Regions from separate parts of the Geobacillus sp. YF-1 genome, predicted to be linked through region 2. Evidence: riboswitches for the same ligand, from Rfam matches in the RefSeq annotation. Region 2 holds a riboswitch; the other holds the start of a gene.

Region 1 (11,635 bases), 190 kb from region 2:
GCCATTTGTTCTTTAATGATGAGTTTTACGGCTATGACGACGCTTTGTACGCCGCCGGGCGGTTGCTCCGTCTCTTGTCGCACGGCGAGCGCCCATTGTCCCAATGGTTTGCCGATGTTCCCCATTACGTGGCGACGCCGGAGACGCGCGTGGCTTGCCCAGAAGAGAAGAAAACAGATGCCATTGCCGCGGTGAAAAACCGGTTCGCCGGCCGCTATCCGGTTGTTGATGTGGATGGCGCTCGCATCCAGTTTCCGGAAGGCTGGGGATTGGTGCGGCCATCAAACACGCAGCCCATCCTTGTCTTGCGCGCCGAGGCGAAGACGAAGGAGGCATTAGCCGAGATTAAGCGTGAACTTGCCGATGGTTTGCGGCCGTTTGGGCTGCGGGTGGATTGGTAAATTTTTTGGGGCTAAGGATGTTTTTATTTGGAAGAATGTTTGAAGCCGCTCACGCGTCCTTCCGTCTGAAGGGCGAATGATTGTTCCGGCGTTGGACGCCCGCCGGTTTCTGCGGGCGCTGCGCCGGTTTGTTTTTGTCGCTCCGATCAAGCCTTAGGCTTGATTTCTTGCAAATGGTTTGTCCATAATATATTGAAGAATAAAAAAGTGGTGTAGGAGAGTTGAAGGCGTGGCGATTCGTGAACTGTTGCAATATGTCCAAGATGCGTATGCGGCCTTGACCCAACTGAGCATGATCATCGTTGACGATGACGGCAATCCTGTCACAAAAGTGTCCAACTTGACCGAGCTGGCTGAGCTCGTTTTATTTGTCGCCCAAAAGGAGGGGACGACGTTTTTTTGTCCGCGGGAATTATCGATTGAAAGTTGGCAGCGGCCGATTTTGGCGCCGGTCGGTTGCCTAGGGATGAAAAGCATCCTCGCTCCCATCTTTGTCGATGGCAAGGCGGAGTATTGGATTTGGTCTGGGGTGCTGATCGAAGAGGAAACGAAGTGGCTCGTTCGCGAGCAATCGATGGTTGATGACAAATGGGCGGCAGTGATTGCCCAAGCGGCCGTTCTGCCTGCCGGTGCGGTGGAGGCGAAGCTTCGGGACATTGAGCGAATGGCGGCCATATGTGGAGAACTGATCCGCGGCGAGCGCTGCAAACAGCGGTATCACGCGTATGGGAAACCGCTGGAGGCGGCGGTGGCCGACCATCCTCTTGTGTATGATGCCGGCCGGCTGTTAGCGCGCCTGCAAGAGTTGGATCCGCGGCTCGATGTCGCGCTATATATTGAAAGGCGTCCGCAGGCATGCGTCGTGGTGGCAGCCAACGGGGAGAAGGCTGAACGATTAAAAGGAAGGACCATTGATCCGCTGTTTCCGCCATTGGTAGCTTGGGATGGGCCGTTTCATCCTATTTATTTTCAAGACGTTGCCCTTGACCCGCGCTTTTCTTTTTTCGTCCGCCACGACATCCGCCCCAAGATGCTGATCGTTTATCCAGCGGTGTATGAACAGACGCTGGAAGGATGGGCCGTTGTCGCTAGTGAGACGGCTCTTTCGCCGGCGGAGGAATTGTTGCCGCTTGGCCATATGCTCGTCCAACATTGGCTGCTGTTGACGAGATGTGCGGAAGCGAGCGCGAAAACCGACCGCCATTTAATGCGGCTGTCGATGTTAATGGAAATTGGCCGAGCGATGCGCGTAGTGCAAAATGAGGAAGAAATCGTGCGGATGATGGTCGAATTCGCGGTTGAGCTTGCGTATGGTGAGTTTGTTTGTGCCGTCTGGTGTTGTGACGATAGGACGACGGTGATTCATGAAGGGGCGCTTACGGCTTCGGCGGCGTCCGGCTACCGGGATGAGGTGCGCCGGCGCTACGGACGCGGTGAGAAAGCGAAAAATCAAGCGCCGACCCTCGTTCCGATCGGGGACAAGACCGTGATGGAAGTGCCGTTTTTTGTCCGCGACGGTTATTATGGCGTGCTCGCTGTTCATATCAGACAGCCGGTCGAGGCGAAAGAAGCGGAAGTCTACATAGCGGCGCTGGCCGCCATCGGAGCATTAATGATGCAAGGCGCCGTCTACCAAGGTGATGAAGGAATCGTCGATATTGATATGTTGTCCGAACAGTTGACCGCCCGGGAGATGGATGTGCTTGAGCTGCTCATTCAAGGATGCAGTAACCGCGAAATTTCTGAACGGCTATTTATTAGCGTTCATACTGTTAAAAACCATATTACGAATATTTTCCAGAAAATTGGCGTCAATGACCGGTCGCAGCTGATCGCTCTAGTGTACCAATTAAACCACCGACGGCGCCGTTAGGGGGACATCATTGGGCAGACGATGCCATGATGTCCTTTTTTATCATGTAGGAAATTGGAACGAGACCCATTTTGTATTATAATGTGAGTATAGTAAACAGGAACTATATCTAGTGTCTAGATGAAAGAGTAAGGAAATCAAATGACCCTTTGAATCTGTTTCCCCAAAGTAGCCGTGCTGTATAGTGAGGGAAGTGCATATTGCCATGGCTGCACGTACAAAGTGCACAAGGATAGGGGAATGTCAATGAAACATACGATCATGATCCGAACGATGACGATCATGAAACCGGCTGATATTTTAAAAGCGATGGAAGTGACAGAAGAGCTGGCCGAGCGGATGGGATTTTTGCCGCGTGACTGCCTTTTTCTCCGTTTAGCGACGGAGGAGGCATGCATGAACGCCTATGAATACTGTCAAAAGGTCCAGAAACTTCCGTTTAGGGTGTTTTGGAAAATCGATGAGGGGCAGTTAATGATTGTGGTTAAACAACAAGGAGGATGCTTTTCCATCACGAATCATGACACTGTCAACACAGGACCGCGTGGCAGAGGGCTACAGCTGATCGCCCATATTGTTGACGATGTGTACGTAAAGCAGGAAGGGAACAACGTTTTGTTTTGTATGTGCAAATGCAAAAAAAAATGAGTGGCCATTGGAGGAAGCAGGATGGAGACGAAACAAGGAGCAATTTGCACGCTGACATGGACAGAGGATATTACACTAAACAATGTTGAATCGTTCCGCCAAGCGCTTGAAACCTTGTTGAATGAACAGGCCGACTATCTCGTTGTCAACATGGAGAAAGTCAACTACATTAACAGCGCCGGGCTCGGTGCGATCGCTGACAGCGTGATGACGGCCAGAGCTTGTCAGAAGGAACTGGTGATTGCCGGTGTCAAAGGGTCGCTTGCTGAGATTTTCCATATTGTTAAATTTTCTTCGTTTATCAAACTATTTGCCACAGAGAAGGAAGCGCTTGATTATTTCGTCGGAGAATGACGTTCTATGGTGGATGGGTTTTGGGAAAGTGTGCAATGGAATGACAGTTTGGCGTGGCGCGAGCTGCTCGCCAATCTAGAAAAAATGAATGTGCTCTTTGGACCTCGGGATTATGTATATTGGCTGGCCGCTCCGGAAAAGAAGCAGCTTTTGTTTATTTCAGCATCATGTGAGCGGCTCTATGGACTGCCGCCAGAAGCGTTTTATAACGATCGGGACATCTGGGAGAAAGTGGCCCATCCGGACGATCGAATCAAGGCGAAAGACAAATGGCGGCTTCTTTCGCAGATGGAGGAGAGCGCTCAAACGTACCGCATCATCAACCAGCGGGACGGCTCGGTGCGCTGGGTGGCTGAACAAACGGTCCCCGTGTTGGCGCGCACGAAGGGGATCAAGCTGGTCAGCGGCGTTGTCGTGGAGATTACGGAAGCGAAACGGAATGAGGACGAGCGCCAGCTGGCTGAACACGTGTATGAAGCCATCGAGCAGGCGATGCTCGTGACGGATGGACAGTTTACCGTCCGGCTTGTCAACCCGGCGTTCACCAAAATGACCGGCCATGGGGTGGAAATTATCGGCCAGCCGTTGCATATGCTGTATGCCGGCTATTATGATGCGTGGTTTTATGAGGTGGTCAAGGCCGAGAATGAAGAAAGGGGGGAGTGGAGAGGGAGGGTGTGTTGGCGGCGAAAGCAAGGATCGCCATGCGTGAGGCAAACGATGGTAAAAGCCGTTCGCGATCGCGCGGGGGAGATTGTTTTTTATTTGTTCCTCTTTTCTGGTTCGTCTTTAGAAGAGCCGGATATCATAGCGGTGAAAGATGATTTAAAGCTGGCCCGCGAAGTGCAAAAACGGGTATTGAGCAAGCCGTTATCCGCTGAGGGGATTTCCATTGCTGGAACGTACATACCGTCGCGGGAGGTGGGTGGGGATATGTACGCTTGGTATCCGATCGATCAACGGCGTTATGGCATTTTTTTAATGGATGTGATGGGGCATGGGGCGGCGGCTTCGCTCATTTGCATGTCCGTTCGTTCGCTTCTGAACGGGGTTATCCGCAAGGGAATCGTTCCGAACGAAGTGTTCCAAGAGCTCAACCGCCATATGCGCCAACTGTATCACGAAAACGGGCGGACGACGTATTATTTTACGGCGATGTATGTGCTGGTCGATGTGAAGGAGCGAATGATCGAATATGCCTCGGCCGGTCATCCACCTGGATTTTTGTTTCAGCCGGATGGAACGGTGGCGGAGTTGGACCGCGGCTGTGCGCCGATCGGTTTGCTCCCGCGGCTTTTTGTCGAGAGCGGGCGGCTGCGTTATGAACCGGGGGCGACGCTCATTTTGTATTCGGACGGAGCCATCGAAGGGGAGGAGGTGGGTTCAGTGCGTCAAAAAATTGAGACGTTTCGCGATGCGATCGCGCCGTATGTTTCGCTCGATGAACGAGCGCTGTTATCGCGCTTGCGCCGTTATTTCGTCCAAAAAGGGCCGCTCCCGGACGATTTTTCAGCAGTGGCTGCGAAATTATGGTAGTGAAACAGCGCCGGCGATCAAGGAGCGGTGATTCCGTACAAAATAGTGCGATTCGATCTGTTTCTCAGTGAGAAAAGCCTGACGAAATCGACTTTTTTTTCGCGCGATGCCGCCGATTTGCTGGTGGCAGCCGTCACCGACCTTATCGTCCTTGCGTGGTTACGTCCTCGTGCTAGAGAACGTTTAGCGGTCATGAATGGTGAAAAAGATGTTTTTCATTTGGAAAAATGTCTGCTGAAATAAAGACAATTCCGCCGTTCGTCAAGAATAGAATGATATCAGCGGAGCAAAAGGAGGAATGACAGATAGAAATGAACCGTCCAGCTGGATTTTGGAAGCGGCTGTTGGCTAACTTGTTGGACGCCATTGTGATCGGCATTCCGATTTCGGTCATCGGCTATTTGATTACGGGCAGTATGGAAACGAACTGGTTTACCTCGGTCGCCAACATTCTTTACGCTCTAGTAGTTCCAGCGGTCTGGTATGGCTATACGGTCGGCAAACGGATGATCGGCATCCGAATTGCCAAAGTAAACGGCGGCAAAGTCGGCCTTGGTACGATGTTTTTGCGTTCGTTTGTCGACAGACTTGTGTATTTTGTTACTTTTGGAATGGGACTTCTTATTAGTGCGATGATGGTAGCTGCAAGAGAAGACAAACGATCGATTCACGATTTTATCGCCGGCACGTATGTGACAACAGAAAAGCCGACGGCGTAAACAAGGAAACGAGCGGGCTTCCAAATGGGGGCCTGTTTGTTTTTGCTCGCAGAGTTGCGATGCGGGATGAGGACATCAGCGCTGACTCTCAAGAAGCGAAGCCTTGATAAAACGTGTCTTTGCCTCTCAGTCAGCTCTCGCGTTCTTCGAAAGCTGGCGATTTCATCGCGGGTACGGTTTTACCATATTGATCCTGTTTTTCACTCATTCTCCCATTGATGAAAGGAATCAGCGGTTTTTCACCAGCTTTCTAGGGGGATAGTGATGAAAGCGTGCACACCGCTTCCTAGCATCGTTTCTCAAATAGAAAAGCCTTGCAACACCGCGCACTTTTATTCATCGACCAAAGGAAACCACTGTTTTTCACCAGCCTTCTAGGAGGCCGGTGATTTTGTGCAAAATACCGCCGAGTTCCACCCGTTTCTCAATGAGAGAAACCTCGCAGAATCAGCTTTCTTTATCTGAATGAAAATGCCTCTAATTGGTGTGTGACAGCGGTTTTTCACCGACCTTTTGGCAACGGTGTTCATCCAATTCATATTTCGTGTGTGTTCGACGGAAATCGGGAGGATTTTTTATTCCAATGTCGAATAAATTGGCTTAGCCATCAATACATATTCACGCGCTTGAGAAAAATTTCAAAAAGACAAAAACGTGGTTGTTGGGGGGGCAGAGAGGCTTGAGGCATAAAAATGTTGTTCGGATGATCATTTTTCATTAGTATAATTCTTATATCGGTAAAATTTACATGAACGCACGGCAGCGAATCGATCTCATGCAGTGATCACCATGAAACGACTGACGTGACAAAAGAAGGAGGAGAAAGGGTTTGTCGCTAACGAGCTATATCATCCGCACGATGTTTGTTGTCATTCCGGGCACGGCAGCGATTGGCGCGGGGGTCTGCCTAGCGAATGACATTCATGGTGCAGCGCTTGGCTGGACGTTGATGGCCACCGTGCTGTTTGGTGCGCTGATCGGTCTGATCTCCGCGTCGCTCAACTACCGGCGGTTTGTTGCGCCGATCGCCGTTATTAACCGCCACTTAGAGAAGATGACGGAGGGGGATTTGACGGCGCGCGTGCCATTGGACCGGGTGCGCCAGCTGCGGCCGATCGCGGCATCGTTAAATCATATGGCGGACGCATGGCAAGAAGTTATGAAAAGCATCCAGCATCATGCCGAGGAAGTCGCGCAATATTCGCAACAGCTTGCCGCTGTCGCCGAACAGACAACAAAAGCTACCGAACAAATCGCGACCACCATGGAAACGATGGCGTCTCATGCCGAAGAGCAGACTAGCGCTGTTCGCGGCACGGCGGCGGCAGTCAATACCATTTCCCGAACGCTCGGCGATGTGGATCGTCGGACAAAAGATGTCACTCATCGGGCCCAGGAAACCGCGGCAAAGGCCGAGTCTGGGGAGCAATCGGTGGAGAAAATGTCGGAGCAAATGCAGTTTATCTACGGTCATGTCCAATCGCTAGGCCAGATCGTCAAAGCGCTTGGCGAACGATCGAACGAGATCGGACAAATTACCGAGGCCATTACGGGCATCGCCTCACAGACGAATTTGTTGGCGCTCAACGCGGCGATCGAGGCGGCGCGCGCTGGTGAGCAAGGGAAAGGATTTGCCGTCGTCGCCGGCGAGGTGAGAAAACTGGCTGAACAATCGGCTCGTTCTGCGCAGCAAATTTCTGAGCTGATCGGCTACATCCAAGAAGAGACGAAGCGGGCCATCGCTTCCACCGAACGGGTCGTCTCGGAAGTGGCGCATGGACTGAATGCTGCCCATGCTTGTGGGGAATCGTTTGCCCATATCCGTGAGGCGGTGGGGCAGGTGAGCGAACAAATCGGACAAGTTTCGCTGGCGCTTGAACAGATGACGGATCATGTCCGTCATGTGGATGAAGCGTTGCAACAGATGACCGATATTGTAGAACAATCGTCTGCCAGCACCGCTAACGTATCGGCGGCAACGCAAGAGCAGATGGCTTCCGTCGAAGAAATCGCTTCTTCGTCGGCATCGTTGGGCCGAATGGCGGACGAGATGCGGACGATGCTGAAGCATTTTTCGGTGTGATTTAAAAAAAACATGGATACGAAAGGGGGGGCTAAATCTCGCCCCAGTCGGCAGTGAAAAAAAGATTGCCTGCCGGCTGACGATGCGATACAATGAGAAAAAATGAGCTGTGATCGCGTCATACGCGTAATCTGCTAGGGGAGTCCGAGAGCCGGGCTGAGAAAAGAACGCGATGAAGTTCTTTGACCCTTTGAACCTGATCTGGGTCATGCCAGCGTAGGGAAGCAGGCAGCGGGAACAGATGGACGTGTCATGTTCGTTTGCCCTTTTGCCTTCGATCAGGTTCCGTTGTCGGAACCTGTTTTTGTTTTGTCTCGTCCTCTCTCTTTCCCTTTTGGATGGTTGCCTTCTTCCAAGCGTGATGGCATGGATCCAGTCGATGAAATCAAAAGAAAGGGGATCCATGCATGGAAAACATCCGCACATTAATGTCATTCCCATCTAGCCGCAAAGTGTATATCGAGGGATCGCGTCCGGACGTGCGCGTGCCGATGCGAGAAATTATGCTGTCGCCGACGAAGACAGCCCACGGCGAAGTGGAAAACGAGCCCGTGCGTGTGTACGACACAACAGGGCCGTATACAGACCCTCATTTTGAGCCAGATATCGAAAAAGGATTGCCACCTCTCCGGCATCGCTGGATCGTTGAGCGCGCCGATGTCGAAGAAGTGGAGCCGCGGGCGGTCGCTCCTCGTTCGCTGGCGCTTCCCTTTGCCCGCCGACCTTTGCGCGCGAAGCTAGGAAAAGCGGTGACGCAAATGCATTACGCCAAACAGGGGATCATCACGCCAGAAATGGAGTTTGTCGCGATTCGCGAACGAATCGATCCGGAAATTGTCCGCCAGGAAGTGGCGGCGGGGCGGGCGATCATCCCCGCCAACATCAATCATCCGGAGAGCGAACCGATGATCATCGGCCGCCGCTTCCATGTAAAAATTAACGCCAATATCGGCAACTCGGCTGTTTCGTCATCGATTGACGATGAAGTGGAAAAACTGCTGTGGGCGGTGCGTTGGGGCGCCGATACGGTGATGGATTTATCGACGGGCAAGCACATTCATGAAACGCGCGAGTACATTCTCCGCAACTCGCCGGTCCCGGTAGGAACGGTGCCGATTTATCAGGCGCTCGAAAAGGTCGGGGGAGCGCCCGAGAAGCTGACATGGGACGTGTACCGCGAAACGCTGATCGAGCAAGCCGAGCAAGGGGTCGATTACATGACCATTCATGCTGGGGTGCGGCTTCACTACATTCCGCTCACCGCTAGCCGCGTGACCGGCATCGTCTCGCGCGGCGGCTCGATCATTGCGCAATGGTGCTTGGCACATCATCAAGAAAACTTTTTGTATACGCATTTTGAAGACATTTGCCAAATTTTGCGACAGTATGATGTGGCCATTTCGCTCGGAGACGGGCTGCGGCCGGGTTCCATCGCTGATGCGAACGATGACGCGCAGTTTGCCGAACTCAAGACGCTCGGGGAGTTGACGGCCATCGCCTGGAAGCATGACGTGCAAGTGATGATCGAAGGGCCGGGACACATTCCGATGCATAAAATTCGCGAAAATGTCGAGCGGGAGCAGGAAATTTGCCATGGGGCGCCGTTTTATACGTTAGGGCCGCTTGTCACCGACATCGCGCCCGGATATGACCATATTACGTCAGCCATTGGCGCCGCCATCATTGGGGCTTATGGAACGGCGATGCTTTGCTACGTCACGCCGAAAGAGCACTTAGGGCTGCCCAACAAAGAGGATGTGCGTGCCGGGGTGGTCGCTTATAAAATCGCCGCCCATGCCGCTGATCTGGCGAAAGGACATCCGGCCGCCCAGCAGCGCGACGATGCGCTCTCAAAGGCGCGCTTTGAGTTTCGGTGGAACGACCAATTCCATTTATCGCTTGACCCGGAGCGCGCCCGTGAATACCATGACGAAACTTTACCGGCTGCCGCGGCGAAAACCGCCCACTTTTGTTCGATGTGTGGGCCGAAATTTTGCTCGATGAGCATTTCTCATGAGCTGCAGCGGAAAATGAAAGAAGACGGCATGCAAGCGAAAGCGAAGGAATTTGTTCAGAAGGGCGCTTCTCTGTATCAATGACAAGTCCATTCAGGACGGACGAACGTATGAAAGCGCGGAAGCCCGCCAGTTAGGCAAGAGTATATGATTATGCAGAAAATATAGAATAAAAATATATTTACAAATTATTTTTTATCCGTTATGATAATGGCATAAGGGGTAAATTTCTAGTCATAACATAATTTGTGAAGGAAAAACTGCGCAGTCTATTGCAGCGCCTTCGCCGGCGTTTCGCTTCCATAGACAGCGGCCAGTTGCGTCATCGAACGATAGATGGTGCCGGCCGCTTCTTTTTATGGGCCAACGGCGAAATGCAAGACTTTTCGAAACGCCTCCGAATTTGTATGGCCGAGCACGTTGTTTTGGAAGCGTTTTCTGAAAAAGTGCAGGATTGACGCCGATGTTCATCCCCGGTGGTGGAGGGCAAAACGTTGCTCATGCAACATTTCTGTGAAAATGCCGGACTGACGCCGATGTTCATCCCCGAATGGAGGGTAAAACGTTGCTCATGCAACATTTTTGTGAAAATGCCGGATCGGCGCGGGATGTTCAACCCTGGGTGGGGCGCGCTGCCTATGGAACAGCCGAACTGGCGTGAGATTTTCATCCCCGGGTGGGGCAGATCGCGTTGCCTATGAAACGTTTCTTTGAGAATTGGGAGATGTCAGTGCGGGCGGGATCAGGAATGGGCATGTGAGCAGCTAGCGGGCGCATACACTGAAACGAAGGGGCATGAGGAGGGAGGGGATTGACTTTGTTTTCCGATCTTGTGGAGACGATGCCGCCTTATTTGTTTTCCCGTTTTCAACGGAAAAAAGAGGAGCTGGTGAAGCAAGGGGTCGATGTCATTGATTTAGGGATCGGCGCTCCCGATTTGCCGCCGCCGTCCTTTGTCATCGAGGTGTTGAAAAAAGAGCTCGAGGCGCCGGAACATTATACGTATTCGCCGTATGGCGGCTGCAAGGAATATCGGGAGGCGGTCGCCCGGTTTTATGAACGGGAATACGGGGTCGTGCTCGATCCGGAAACGGAAGTGCTCGCTTTGATCGGCTCGAAGGAAGGGATCGTTCATCTGTTGCAAGCGGTTCTGAAGCCGGGAGAGCTTGTGCTTGTGCCGGATCCCGGTTATCCCGTTTATCGAACGGCGGTTCATTTTGCCCGCGGGCGGAGCCGGGCGCTGCCCTTGGATGCTCAAAACGGTTACGCGCCTCAGTTTGCTGCGCTTTCTCCCGACGTGTATGATGAGGCGAAGCTGATGCTCCTCAACTATCCAAGCAATCCGACCGCGGCCGTGGCCGAGATCGGCGTGTTTTCCGAGGCCGTTTCCCTCGCGCGCCGGCATCGGCTGTTCATTGCCCATGACGCCGCGTATTCATTGGTGACGTTCGCCGGGTTTCAGTCACCGAGCATTTTGCAGGTGGACGGGGCGAAAGAGGTAGCGGTCGAATTTGGCTCATTGTCGAAAAGCTATAACATGGCGGGCTGCCGCATCGGGTATGTGGTGGGAAACCGCCACCTAATTCGAGCGCTTTCGGTCATCAAAAGCAACATCGACACATGTCAATTCATTCCCATTCAAAAAGCGGCCGCTGCTGCGCTGACGAACGGGCAGGCTTTTGCGAAAGCGAACAGTTTGGTTTATGAAGCGCGCATGAACAGGATGGTGGAAGGGCTTCGCGAACTCGGCTTGAACGTGCAGCGTCCGAAGGCGACTTTTTTCCTATGGGTTCCCGTTCCCACAGGGTACTCATCCGAATCATTTGCCACCCAACTGCTCGATGATGCGGGGATTATCGTCACACCGGGAACGGCGTTTGGCCCGGCCGGAGAAGGGTACGTCCGCGTTTCGCTCTCGGCGCCGATTGAGCGGCTCGAGCAAGCATTGGAGCGGTGGAAACGAGTGAATGGGGGGACGCTGGCGCCATGAAACGAACGATTCGAAA
Region 2 (11,635 bases):
CACCGTCACGCCGGATATGCTTGCGCAGCTGGCGAAAGACGTCGGCGAGCAAACGGTGTTGTCGCGCACGGGCGGGGCGCCGACGTTGGCGATCGGGATGGCGCACATTTTATCAAGCGTCATCGGTGGCAAGACGCTCATGGCGTTCTGGTACCACTTTGCGATTTTGTTCGAAGCGCTGTTCATCTTGACGACCATTGACGCTGGCACGCGCGTCGGCCGTTTCATGATCCAAGACATTATGGGGACGTTCTACAAACCGCTCGGCAAAACGGATTCGCTCGTCTCGAACTTGATCGCCACGACCCTTTGCGTACTGGCGTGGGGCTACTTCTTGTACCAAGGCGTCGTCGACCCACTCGGCGGCATCAACACGCTCTGGCCGCTGTTTGGCATCGCCAACCAAATGTTGGCCGGCATCGCTTTGCTGTTTGCTACGACGGTGCTGTTTAAAATGGGGAAAAAAGCGTATGTCTGGGTGACGCTCGTGCCGACGACGTGGCTGCTTGTCGTCACGCTGACGGCCGGGTATCAAAAACTGTTCCATGAAAATGTCAAAATTGGTTTCTTATCGCATGCGAAACTGTTCCAAGACAGCTTGAGCCAAGGCAAAATTTTAGCGCCGGCAACGAATGAGGCGCAAATGCGGCAAATTATTATGAACGACTACATTGATGCGACATTGTGCGCGATTTTCATGCTCGTTGTCATTGCTATGCTGATTTCCGCGCTCAATATTTGGATCAAGGTGCTGCAAAACAAACACGTGCCGCTCAAAGAAGCGCCGTACGTGCCGCGCGACGGAGAGGGAGCGAAGCACTATGCCTAAATGGCTGAAAAACGCTTTGGCTTATCGCCGCCAGTTTCTAGATTTGCTTGTCGGCGTGCCAAGCTATGAAAAATATGTCGAACATATGAAAACCCATCATCCTGGCGAGCCGATCAAGTCGCGAAAAGAGTTTTTCTGCGAGGCGCAAGAGGCGCGCTACAATGCCAAAGGCGGCAAAGTGTCGCGCTGCTGCTAGCGGCCTCGAAGGAAGAAGAGGCACGTCCTCTTCTTCCTTTTTTCTTCTTGACAACGGTCATGGCGTTTCCATGGACGTGTGGCAGGCTACGAGATCGCTTGGGGAAGGAAGGAGTGAGGGATACGATGCGCGTTCTCGTTGTTGGAGCGGGGGCTGTCGGCGGCTATTTCGGCGGACGGCTGCTGGAAAAAGGGGTGGATGTTGCCTTTCTTGTTCGCGAGAGGAGAAAACGAGAGTTGGAAGAACGGGGGCTTGTCATCCGTAGCGTGCACGGTGACGCCGTGTTGAGGCCCAAACTGATCGTTGCGGGGGAGGCCGATGGACCGTTTGACGTTGTCGTGTTTGCAAGCAAAGCCTATCATTTGACCGGCGCGATCGCTGATGCCAAACCGTATGTCGGAGAGGCGACGATGGTGTTGCCGCTCCTAAATGGCATCGCTCATATGGAGTCGTTATGGGCGGTCTTCGGGCGTGAGAACGTCCTTGGCGGGCTTTGCTTTATTGAAACGACACTGAATGAAAAAGGCGAGATTGTGCAAACAAGCTCCGCGCATGACGTTCGTTTCGGCGAGTGGCCGAGCGGGCGGACGGAGCGAGTGGCTGCGCTTGAAGCCCTGTTTTCTGGCGCTAACGCCCGCTTTCGTTTGAGTGAACAAATCGCCGCTGATATGTGGAACAAATATTTGTTCATTGCCACTATGTCGGGGGTGACTACCTTGTTCCGCGCCCCGATTGGCCCGATCCGCTCCGGAGGAGAGTATGGAACGGTAATCATCGATCGGCTGTTTCAGGAAATTGAGACGATCATCAAGGCGCACGGAGCCCCGTTAACGGACGAGATGGCGAAACGGCAGCGCGCCCAGCTCGAACAAATCGCTCCGACAATGAAATCATCGATGCAGCGTGACATGGAAAAAGGGTTGCCGATCGAAGCCGCCCATCTGCAAGGGTATTTGCTGAAGCTGGCGAGGCAGCACGGCATTGCCGCGCCGATGCTGGAGGCGGTGTATCATAATTTGTTCCTTTATGAAGAAAGCCTGGCTGCTCGGCGGTGAAATGGGAAAACGTCGTCCGCTTGGCGGGAGTCGGTCTGCTCTCGCCAAGCGGCTGTTTTTTTGGAAAAGAGAGTTGTGCACGGCGGAGATGTGTTGTACAGTTAATAGTGAAAACGTGTGCACAAAGGAGGAGCAGCCTTGAAGAAAACGTGGTGGAAAGAGGGCGTCGCCTATCAAATTTATCCGCGCAGTTTTATGGATTCCAACGGCGACGGCATTGGCGATCTTCGCGGCATCATTGAGAAGCTCGATTATCTTGTCGAGCTTGGGGTCGACATTATTTGGATTTGCCCGATTTACCGCTCGCCGAATGCCGATAATGGATATGATATTAGCGATTATCAAGCGATTATGGATGAATTCGGAACGATGGCCGACTTTGATGAGCTGCTCGCCGAAGCCCATCGGCGCGGGTTGAAAATCATTTTGGATTTGGTCATCAACCATACGAGCGATGAGCACCCGTGGTTCATCGAATCGCGCTCATCGCGGAACAGCCCGAAGCGCGATTGGTATATTTGGCGCGACGGCAAAGACGGGCGCGAGCCGAACAATTGGGAGAGCATCTTCGGCGGCTCGGCATGGCAATACGATGAACAAACGGGACAGTATTATTTGCACATTTTCGATGTCAAGCAGCCGGATTTGAATTGGGAAAACGATGAGGTGCGTCGGGCGCTGTATGACATGGTCAATTGGTGGTTGGAGAAAGGGATCGATGGTTTCCGCGTCGATGCCATTTCCCATATTAAGAAAAAACCAGGGCTTCCCGATTTGCCGAATCCGAAAGGGCTGAAATACGTGCCGTCGTTTGCCGGCCATATGAATCAGCCGGGGATTATGGACTATTTGCGAGAGCTTAAGGAGCAAACGTTTGCACGTTACGATGTAATGACCGTCGGGGAGGCGAACGGCGTGACGGTTGAGGAAGCCGAACAATGGGTCGGAGAAGAGCATGGTGTGTTCAATATGATTTTTCAGTTTGAACATTTAGGGTTATGGCAACGCCAAGCTGATGGATCGATCGATGTTCGGCGGTTGAAGCGAACATTGACGAAGTGGCAAAAAGGGCTGGAAAACCGGGGCTGGAATGCGCTCTTTTTGGAAAATCACGATGTGCCCCGCTCCGTGTCGACATGGGGGAATGACCGCGAGTATTGGGCGGAAAGCGCGAAGGCGCTCGGCGCGCTGTACTTTTTCATGCAAGGAACGCCGTTCATTTATCAAGGCCAAGAAATTGGCATGACCAATGTTCAGTTTCCTCATATTCACGATTATCGCGATGTCGCGATTTTGCGGATGTATGAACTGGAGCGGGCCAAGGGGCGCGCGCATGACGAGATCATGCGCACGATTTGGAAAACAGGTCGCGACAATTCACGCACACCGATGCAATGGTCTGCCGAGCCGAACGCTGGATTCACCACGGGCACCCCGTGGATTCAGGTGAACGATAATTATCGGGCGATCAATGTCGAAGCTGAACGGCGCGACCCCCATTCGGTCTGGTCGTTTTACCGGCGAATGATCGAGCTTCGTAAACAACATGAACTGCTTGTTTACGGAACGTATGATTTGCTGCTGGAACATCACCGTTCGATTTATGCATATACAAGGACGCTTGGCAGCGAGCGAGCGCTTGTCATTGTCAACTTGTCGGAGCGGCCGGCTCTGTATCGTTATGACCCGATTCGCCTCCAATCGGACCATTTGGCGCTGAGCAATTATCCGGTTCGGCCGCATAAAAACGCCACTCGTTTTATGATGAAGCCGTATGAAGCGCGGGTTTATCTCTGGAAAGAATGAGAAGGAATTGGTTCGGTCGGCGTCGAATGGATGTCTATAGGGCTGGTGAAAAACGGTTGTTTCTCTTGAACATGGGGGAGCGTGTGAAAGGCGATCCGGATGCGACAGGGCTTTTCTATTTGAGAAACGAGGCTGGTAAGCGGCCTGTTTCCTTAAATCACCGGCCTTCTTAGAAAGGAGAGGAGAAAGATGACGACCATCGACCCGATCCGTTATCCTATCGGAACGTTTCAACCGCCGGCGGCATTTTGCGGCCAAGAGGTAGAAGAGTGGATCAAAGCGATCCGTGAACACCCCGGTGCTTTGCGGGAGGCGGTGAGCGGATTGAATGAAGAGCAGTTGAACACTCCCTACCGCGACGGCGGGTGGACGATCGCCCAAGTCGTCCACCATTTGGCCGACGCGAGCATGAACGCGTTTTTGCGCACGAAATGGGGGCTGACGGAGGAAAACCCGCTGGTAAAACCATTTGCCGAAAGCGAATGGGCTAAAACGGCGGAGGCGCGCTCGCTGGCTATCGAACCTTCGCTCGTATTGCTTGACGGGCTTCACGCTCGGTGGGCAGCGCTGCTGGAAGCGATGACCGAAGCCGATTTTCACCGCACCGTTCGGCCGGAAGGAGCGGCGAAGGAGATGCCGCTTTACGTATTGACGGCGTTGTATGCATGGCATGGGAAGCATCATACGGCGCAAATTTTGGCGTTGCGCCAACGGAAAGGATGGTAAAACGCCGCTGCGGTCGAAGGAACGGAGGCCTCATTTTGGTTCGTTGGATTCAAAGCGTTGCGAGGCGTTTGCGGCCGGCACCTGCAATGGCAAGCAAGGAAACGTAATGGGTTCGGATCAACGGTTTAGCCGTTGTTTAGGATCTGTTTTTCCACAGATCCTTTTTGTTTTTTTCGGGGAAAGGGGATGTCAAGGAATATGTCGCTTGGCAATATCGTTTCGCCAATTGAAAAGTTTGGTCACATCGGTTCTTCTTTTCCTATGTTCCTCCTTGATCAAGCAGGGAAGCTTTTTTCCGCCTTTTTAGAAGGCTGTGATCTCCGAGCGCATACACGTTCCCCGCATCGTTTTTCAAGCGGAAACCCCTTATGGCATCGGCTTCATTTTTCACACGTTCCCCGATGGCGATCAGGGGAAGCGCGGTTTTTCTCCGCCTTTTTCGAAAACAGAAAGGAACCGATCATTTCCCTTACACAAACGCATACAGTATGTTATACTGACAAATATTGAGGGACACGAAAGATAGGAAGGGGAGAGATATGGGTGCGCAACAACAACCGGTGGTGACGGAGCAGAAAGAGAAAATTTGGACGCGCAATTTCCTGTTCATTTGCCTCGCCAACTTTTTTGTTTTCCTCGGATTTCAAATGACGCTGCCGACCATCCCGCTTTTTGTCGAGCATTTAGGTGGCAATGATCAGCTCATTGGCCTCGTTGTTGGGATTTTTACTTTTTCGGCGCTCGTCGTTCGGCCTTTCGCTGGCCATGCGCTGGAGACGCAAGGGCGGCGGTTTGTGTTTTTGCTCGGATTGCTCATTTTTGTCATTTCTGTCGGATCCTACAGTCTGATCTCGAGCATTTTCTTTCTCTTTTTCATGCGGGTGATCCAAGGAATTGGCTGGGGGTTTTCGACAACGGCATCCGGCACGGTAGCGACCGATATCATTCCGGCGAGCCGCCGCGGGGAAGGGATGGGGTATTACGGGCTGTCGGGAAATATCGCCCTCGCCTTTGGCCCGTCGCTTGGACTTGCGTTGGCGGCCTCTATTCCGTTCAACCGCTTATTTCTGATTTGTGCGGCGCTTGGTGTGGCTTCTTTGGCGTTTGCCGCGGCGATTACATATAAAAAAGCGGAGGCCAAGCATGGCCAAAAGGAAAGCAAATGGGATCTTTATGAAAAGACGGCTTTGATTCCGTCCGTGCTGCTTTTCTTTTTAACGGTGACCTTTGGCGGCATCGCTTCCTTTTTGCCTTTGTATACGGCGCAAAAAAACATCGGCGGCTTGCAGCTATATTTTTTGCTTTACGCGCTCGCTTTAATGGTAACGCGGACGTTCGCCGGTCAGTGGTATGACCGGAAAGGGCATCGGGCTGTCTTTCTCCCCGGTACCGGGCTCATTTTGTTGGCGATGCTGTTGCTCGCTTGGCTGCCGGGGGAATGGGCGTTATTGGCTGCGGCGGTGCTGTACGGTTTTGGGTTTGGCATGGTGCAGCCGGGGCTGCAGGCGTGGTCGGTGGAGCGGGCGCCTGTTCATCGGAAAGGGATGGCGAACGCGACGTTTTTCTCGTTTTTTGATTTAGGAGTTGGCATTGGGGCGATGGTGTTCGGCCAGATCAGCCATTGGTTTGGTTATCCGGCCATTTACTTATCAGCGGCTTGTTCCGTGCTCGTTTCGATGTTCGTTTATTTGGCTGTGCTGCGCAAAGAGCAGCCGTTTCCGCCGCGCCAAGGAAACAAGGCGTAGGGAAGGGGCGCCGAGGGGAGCAACGGCTTCTAGGAGGCTGGTGAAAAACGGTTGTTTCTCTTGAGCATGAAAGGCGCTCCTGATGCGACTAGGCTGATCCATTTGAGAAACGGGTTTGATCAGCGGCTTGCCCCCTTAAATCACCAGCCTTCTAGAAGGCCGGTGAAAAATCGCTGTCACACACGAATCGGCGGCATTTTCATTCAGAAAAGAAACTTGATTTTGCAAGGCTTCTCTAATTGAGAAACGGATGGAATCAGTAGTATTTTGCACTAAATCACCAGCCTTCTAGGTGCTGCCTCGTTTCCCCCCAACCCCTGTGCTCAGTCTGTGAGCTGGGCTATGAGGAGGAAGCTCGTTTCGGAGAAGGCCATGGTTATTGTTCGTAATAAAGAAATTCCGCTCTCCATGTCCCGTCTTGATCACCTGACAAGCAGGCACGGTGACAAGAAGAGCGAACAATGCTGCGGAAAATAAAATGACACTGATATCGTTATCGCCGGGAGCGGACTTCGTAAATAGCGAATTTTAAATAATCTCCTTCTTCAGCGGCGAGCAGTTTTGGATGATCGTAGCCGGCGCCGCCCCAATACACTTGGCGGAGCACTTTTTTGGCGTCAAACGCCGCAGCGGCGATCATCTCTTGAAACAGGTGCGGGCGGACGTGGTATGAGCAGCTCGAAGTGACAAAAAAGCCGCCGTCTTTGACGAGTTTGAGCCCGTTTAAATTAATATCCTTATAGCCGCGCAGCGCCTTTGGAACGGCATAGGCCGATTTGGCGAACGCGGGCGGGTCGATGATGACGACATCCCACTGTCGGCCGGCGCGCACGGATTCGCGCAAATAGTCGAAGGCGTTGGCGACGACAAAGTCGATGTTTGTAAAGCCGTTTAAGGCCGCATTGCGTTTCGCCGTCTCGATAGCGTGTTCGGAAATATCGACAGCGGTGGCATGTTTCGCGCCGTACAGGCAGGCGTTCAACATGAACGACCCGGTATGGGTGAAGCAATCGAGCACAGTCGTTTCCGGACCGATCAGCGGGCGGAGCGCGGCGCGGTTTTGCCGCTGATCGAAGAAAAAGCCGGTTTTTTGGCCGTTTTCAATATCGACGATGTATTGAACGCCGTTTTCTTCGATCACGACCTCGGTTTCCGCTTGTTGATACCAAAAGCCTTTTTCTTGTTTGAGCCCTTCAAGCTCGCGAACGGACACATCGTTGCGCAAATAGACGGCTTTGGGGGAAAACACTTCCAGCAAGCCGCGTAAAATCCAGTCTTTGCGCCGCTCCATTCCAAGCGTCAATATTTGCACGACAAGGATTTCTTCGTATTTGTCGACGATCAGCCCCGGCAGAAAATCGGCTTCGCCGTAGATGGCGCGGCAGGAGCGAACGCCGGGGATCATCCGCTCACGATACGCCCACGCTTGGCGAATGCGCTCGACAAAAAAGCGCTCATCCAATTCGTCATCGGGGTTTTGCGTCAGCACACGGACGATGATTTGCGAGGCGGGGTTGATGTATCCTTTCGCCAGCCAATAGCCTTGGTGGTTATAAACGTCAACGAAGTCGCCCGGCGTGATGTCGCCTTCGATGCGGTCGACTTCGCTTTGGAAAATCCATGGATGGCCTTGTTCAAGCCGTTTTTTTCGCTGCCGTTTCAAAATGACGTTTGCCACTCTGTTCACTCCTATCCGGTAGTCAATCGTTGCGCTTTTATCATAGCGAATGGCGGTGGCTGACGCAACGTTGGCCGGAAAAAACGGTTGACAACGGGAACGGCCGTGATATGATAAATGTAAACAAGGAAATAGCATCATTGCGATCCACTAGGGGGGCCTTTAGAAAGGCTGAGATCAAAGTGTACCTTTGAGACCCTTAGCACCTGATCTGGGTAATGCCAGCGTAGGGAAGTGGAGGAGCTGCACGAAGGCGGGCTATGTCCTTTTTGCCTAGCCAAACGGTGAGCCCACGCCGCTTTCTTTACGCCAATTCGTAAAGGAAGCGGCGTTTTTATTTCGATGAAAAAGGGGGAGAAACCATGTCTTTTGCCAAGCGAGTGCGCGCAGCGGCCGACCCGATCTGGCAGGCGAGCTTTCGCCATCCGTTCGTTCAGGAGCTCGGCCAAGGAACGCTTGAGCGTGAAAAATTCCGTTATTATGTGATGCAAGATGCGTATTACTTGCGCCATTTTGCCCGTGTGCAGGCGCTCGGAGCCGCCAAGGCGCCGGATCTGGCCGCGACCGCCCGGCTCGCCCATCACGCGCAGAGCACCTGCGAGGCGGAGTTGTCGCTGCATGAAACGTTCGCTGAGCTGCTTAACATTACGGAAGCGGAGCGGGCAGCATTCGTTCCCGCGCCGACGGCGTACGCGTATACTTCCCATATGTACCGGGCGGCGTACGAAGGGCACTTAGGCGATGTCATCGCCGCCATTTTGCCTTGCTATTGGCTGTACTATGAAATCGGTGAACGCTTAAAAACGTGCCAGCCGAACGATCCGATTTACGAAAAATGGATTGGCACATACAGTTCCGACTGGTTCCGTTCGCTTGTCGAAGAACAGATCGCGCGCTTGGATGCCATCGCTGAGGCGGTCACCGAGGAGGAGCGCTCCCGGATGGAGCGGCATTTCTTAATCAGCAGCGAATATGAGTATGAATTTTGGGACATGGCGTACCGGCTCGAACGCTGGCCGTCTGCGCGGCTGACGGCAAGCCGTTGACGTGGGCAAAACGAACAAAGGAGGGACATTGAGATGGAACGGAAGGCAAAAGGGTTGAAGCTGGCCGACATTTTAACAACGATTGTGATTGCGATTGTGTTCGGGGTGATTTACAAAGTATGGGGGCCGCTGTACGATATGGTGAAAGTGTTTGGCTTCCATGCCGATCAATTGATGTATGGGATGTGGTTTATCGCCTCATCGCTCGCCTATTTGCTCATCCGCAAGCCCGGGGTGGCGCTGCTTGCCGAAACGGCGGCTTCGTCCGGCGAGCTGATCATGGGGTCGCAATGGGGACTTGAAGTGCTCATTTATGGAGTCATTCAAGGGTTGTTTGCCGAGCTTGTGTTTGCGGCGTTCCGCTATCGGCGGTTTGACGTGTTCGTCGTCTCGCTAAGCGCGGTCGGCGCGACGGTCGGTTCGCTCATCATGGACTTTTACAAAGGCTACATTGACGCGCTCGCCCCATGGAACATGGCGCTCTTTTTGCTGGCGCGCTTTATCGGTGCCATCGTGATTGCCGGCGCGTTCGCTGTCTCGTTGGCCAAGGCGCTTGAGAAAACCGGGGTCACGCAAATGTGGCGGCCGGCTTCCCAAGACGACTATGACGCATTGAATCGATAAGGCGGCGAAGAAAGATGAAAGAAGCGGTATCGATCGAGCGGCTGCGCCTGAAATTTCCCGGGCGCGCCGGGCTATTGTTTTGCGATTTGTCGCTTTCGATCGCTCAAGGGGAAAAAGTGCTCCTCCTTGGCCCGTCGGGATGCGGCAAATCCACGCTATTGCAAGTGATGGCCGGCCTTATTCCCAATTCGATTGACGTGCCGATGAAAGCCGAGCGTCTCGAGCGGCCGGAACGCTGGGGGTACGTGTTTCAAGACCCGGATGCTCAGTTTTGTATGCCGTATGCGGATGAGGAGATCGCGTTTGCCTTGGAAAATCGAAACGTGCCGCGCGAGCAGATGCCGGAGCGCATTCGCGCGCTGTTGGATCAAGTCGGCTTGGCCATTGCGCCGCACACCGACATTCATACGCTTTCGGGAGGAATGAAACAGCGTCTTGCTTTGGCGTCTGTATTGGCGCTGGAGCCGGATGTGCTGTTTTTGGACGAACCGACGGCTTTGCTTGACGAGGAAGGAACGAAAGCGGTGTGGCAAACGGTCAAACAAGTCGGTCGGGAGAAGACGGTCATCATCGTCGAACATAAAATTGACCATGTGCTCGATTTTATTGACCGTATCATTTTGCTGGGGCGCGATGGTCAAATTATCGCCGATGGTGAGGCGAAAACGGTGTTTTCCCGCTATAAGCACGCCATTGGCGCCCACGGCATTTGGTATCCAGGCATCTGGGACGACTACGGATGGCCGGAGCGGCGCGCGGTCAGCGAAGAGGGCGAGGAGCTGCTTCGCCTTTCTCAGTTTCGCGGCTTTAGGGGGAAAGAGGCGAAGATTGAGGTTTCCGAGGCGGCGGTGAGAGCCGGCGAGTGGATCGCTGTCACGGGAAAAAACGGCGCCGGCAAAAGCACGTTGCTGCATGCTTTGATGCAACTCATTCGCACCGAAGGACGCTATCAGCTGTTTGGAGACGACATCAGCGAGCGGCAGCCGCTGCATCGCGATATCGCGTTTGTGTTTCAAAATCCCGAATGGCAGTTTGTCACCCATTCTGTCCGCGATGAACTCGCTTATTCCCTTAAGCTCCAAGGGCGCCCGGCGGCGGAAATCGAAGCGTTGGTTCACCGCTTTTTGGTCGAGTTTGACCTGATCGAGCAACAGGATAGGCACCCGTACCAATTATCGGTCGGGCAAAAGCGGCGGCTGAGCGTAGCGGCTTCCGTCATCGCCGGCCAGCGCCTTCTTTTGCTTGACGAGCCGACCTTCGGACAGGATGCGAAAAATACGTTCGCTTTGCTCGAACGGCTCGAATCGCAGCGCCAGCAAGGAGCGGCGGTCATCATGGTGACGCACGATGAGCACATTGTCCGCCGTTTTGCCACAAGGCGCTGGGTGATTGAAGACGGGGCGCTTGTCCGCGACGAGCCGTTGGACGTTTGCCGGTTGGCGATTGCCAAGAGGGGGATGGGACGATGAAGTGGGAAATCTCGCATCGGGAAACATGGCTTTATGAGGCGAATCCGACGCTGAAGCTCGCGGTGCTTGTCGTGCTCTTTTTGGCCGTGCTGTTGATTCACAATCCGAATGTGCTCATTAACTTGTCGCTAGCTCTTTTCCTTTTGTTTTGTTTTGGCACGGGGTATCCGGCGAACGTTTTATTCTGGATGTTTTTGCCGTTTTTCTTAATCTTTTTTTCCAGCGCCTCATCGATGATGATGTTCGGGGAAGGGACGACCACATGGTTCCGCTGGGGGCTGATCCATATTACAGCGGAGAGTTTTTGGCGCGGGCTGCATCTAGGATTTCGCGCCTTGGCGCTCGGGCTGCTTGGGCTCATCTTTTCGTTGACCACCCGGCCCGTGCCGTTGTTTTACTCCTTGATGCAGCAGCTGAAACTGAAACCAAAGTATGCCTACAGCTTTTTGGCGGCGGTGCGG

What was found. Region 2 has a riboswitch for thiamine pyrophosphate ahead of tenA (thiaminase II). Riboswitches for the same ligand answer to the same signal wherever they lie in the genome.
Region 1: linked by a shared signal. The riboswitch ahead of thiC (phosphomethylpyrimidine synthase ThiC) and the one ahead of tenA (thiaminase II) in region 2 are both predicted to bind thiamine pyrophosphate.

What each region holds. Positions count from the first base shown of each region.
Region 1 covers NZ_CP199850.1:418,062-429,696, forward strand. Annotated here, with positions in the region: gene ACTVIM_RS02060 (phosphomannomutase/phosphoglucomutase) at 1-401, shown strand, start outside; gene ACTVIM_RS02065 (LuxR C-terminal-related transcriptional regulator) at 631-2,274, shown strand; gene ACTVIM_RS02070 (ATP-binding protein) at 2,521-2,922, shown strand; gene ACTVIM_RS02075 (STAS domain-containing protein) at 2,944-3,276, shown strand; gene ACTVIM_RS02080 (SpoIIE family protein phosphatase) at 3,283-4,812, shown strand; gene ACTVIM_RS02085 (hypothetical protein) at 4,840-5,055, shown strand; gene ACTVIM_RS02090 (RDD family protein) at 5,124-5,531, shown strand; gene ACTVIM_RS02095 (methyl-accepting chemotaxis protein) at 6,361-7,614, shown strand; TPP riboswitch at 7,741-7,854, shown strand; gene thiC (phosphomethylpyrimidine synthase ThiC) at 8,022-9,713, shown strand; gene ACTVIM_RS02105 (aminotransferase class I/II-fold pyridoxal phosphate-dependent enzyme) at 10,441-11,619, shown strand; gene ACTVIM_RS02110 (thiamine pyrophosphate-binding protein) at 11,616-11,635, shown strand, end outside.
Region 2 covers NZ_CP199850.1:608,246-619,880, forward strand. Annotated here, with positions in the region: gene ACTVIM_RS03070 (carbon starvation CstA family protein) at 1-829, shown strand, start outside; gene ACTVIM_RS03075 (YbdD/YjiX family protein) at 822-1,025, shown strand; gene ACTVIM_RS03080 (ketopantoate reductase family protein) at 1,151-2,080, shown strand; gene ACTVIM_RS03085 (glycoside hydrolase family 13 protein) at 2,219-3,886, shown strand; gene ACTVIM_RS03090 (YfiT family bacillithiol transferase) at 4,076-4,612, shown strand; gene ACTVIM_RS03095 (MFS transporter) at 5,152-6,357, shown strand; gene ACTVIM_RS03100 (class I SAM-dependent rRNA methyltransferase) at 6,851-8,035, opposite strand; TPP riboswitch at 8,178-8,285, shown strand; gene tenA (thiaminase II) at 8,398-9,081, shown strand; gene ACTVIM_RS03110 (ECF transporter S component) at 9,115-9,705, shown strand; gene ACTVIM_RS03115 (ABC transporter ATP-binding protein) at 9,720-11,174, shown strand; gene ACTVIM_RS03120 (energy-coupling factor transporter transmembrane component T family protein) at 11,171-11,635, shown strand, end outside.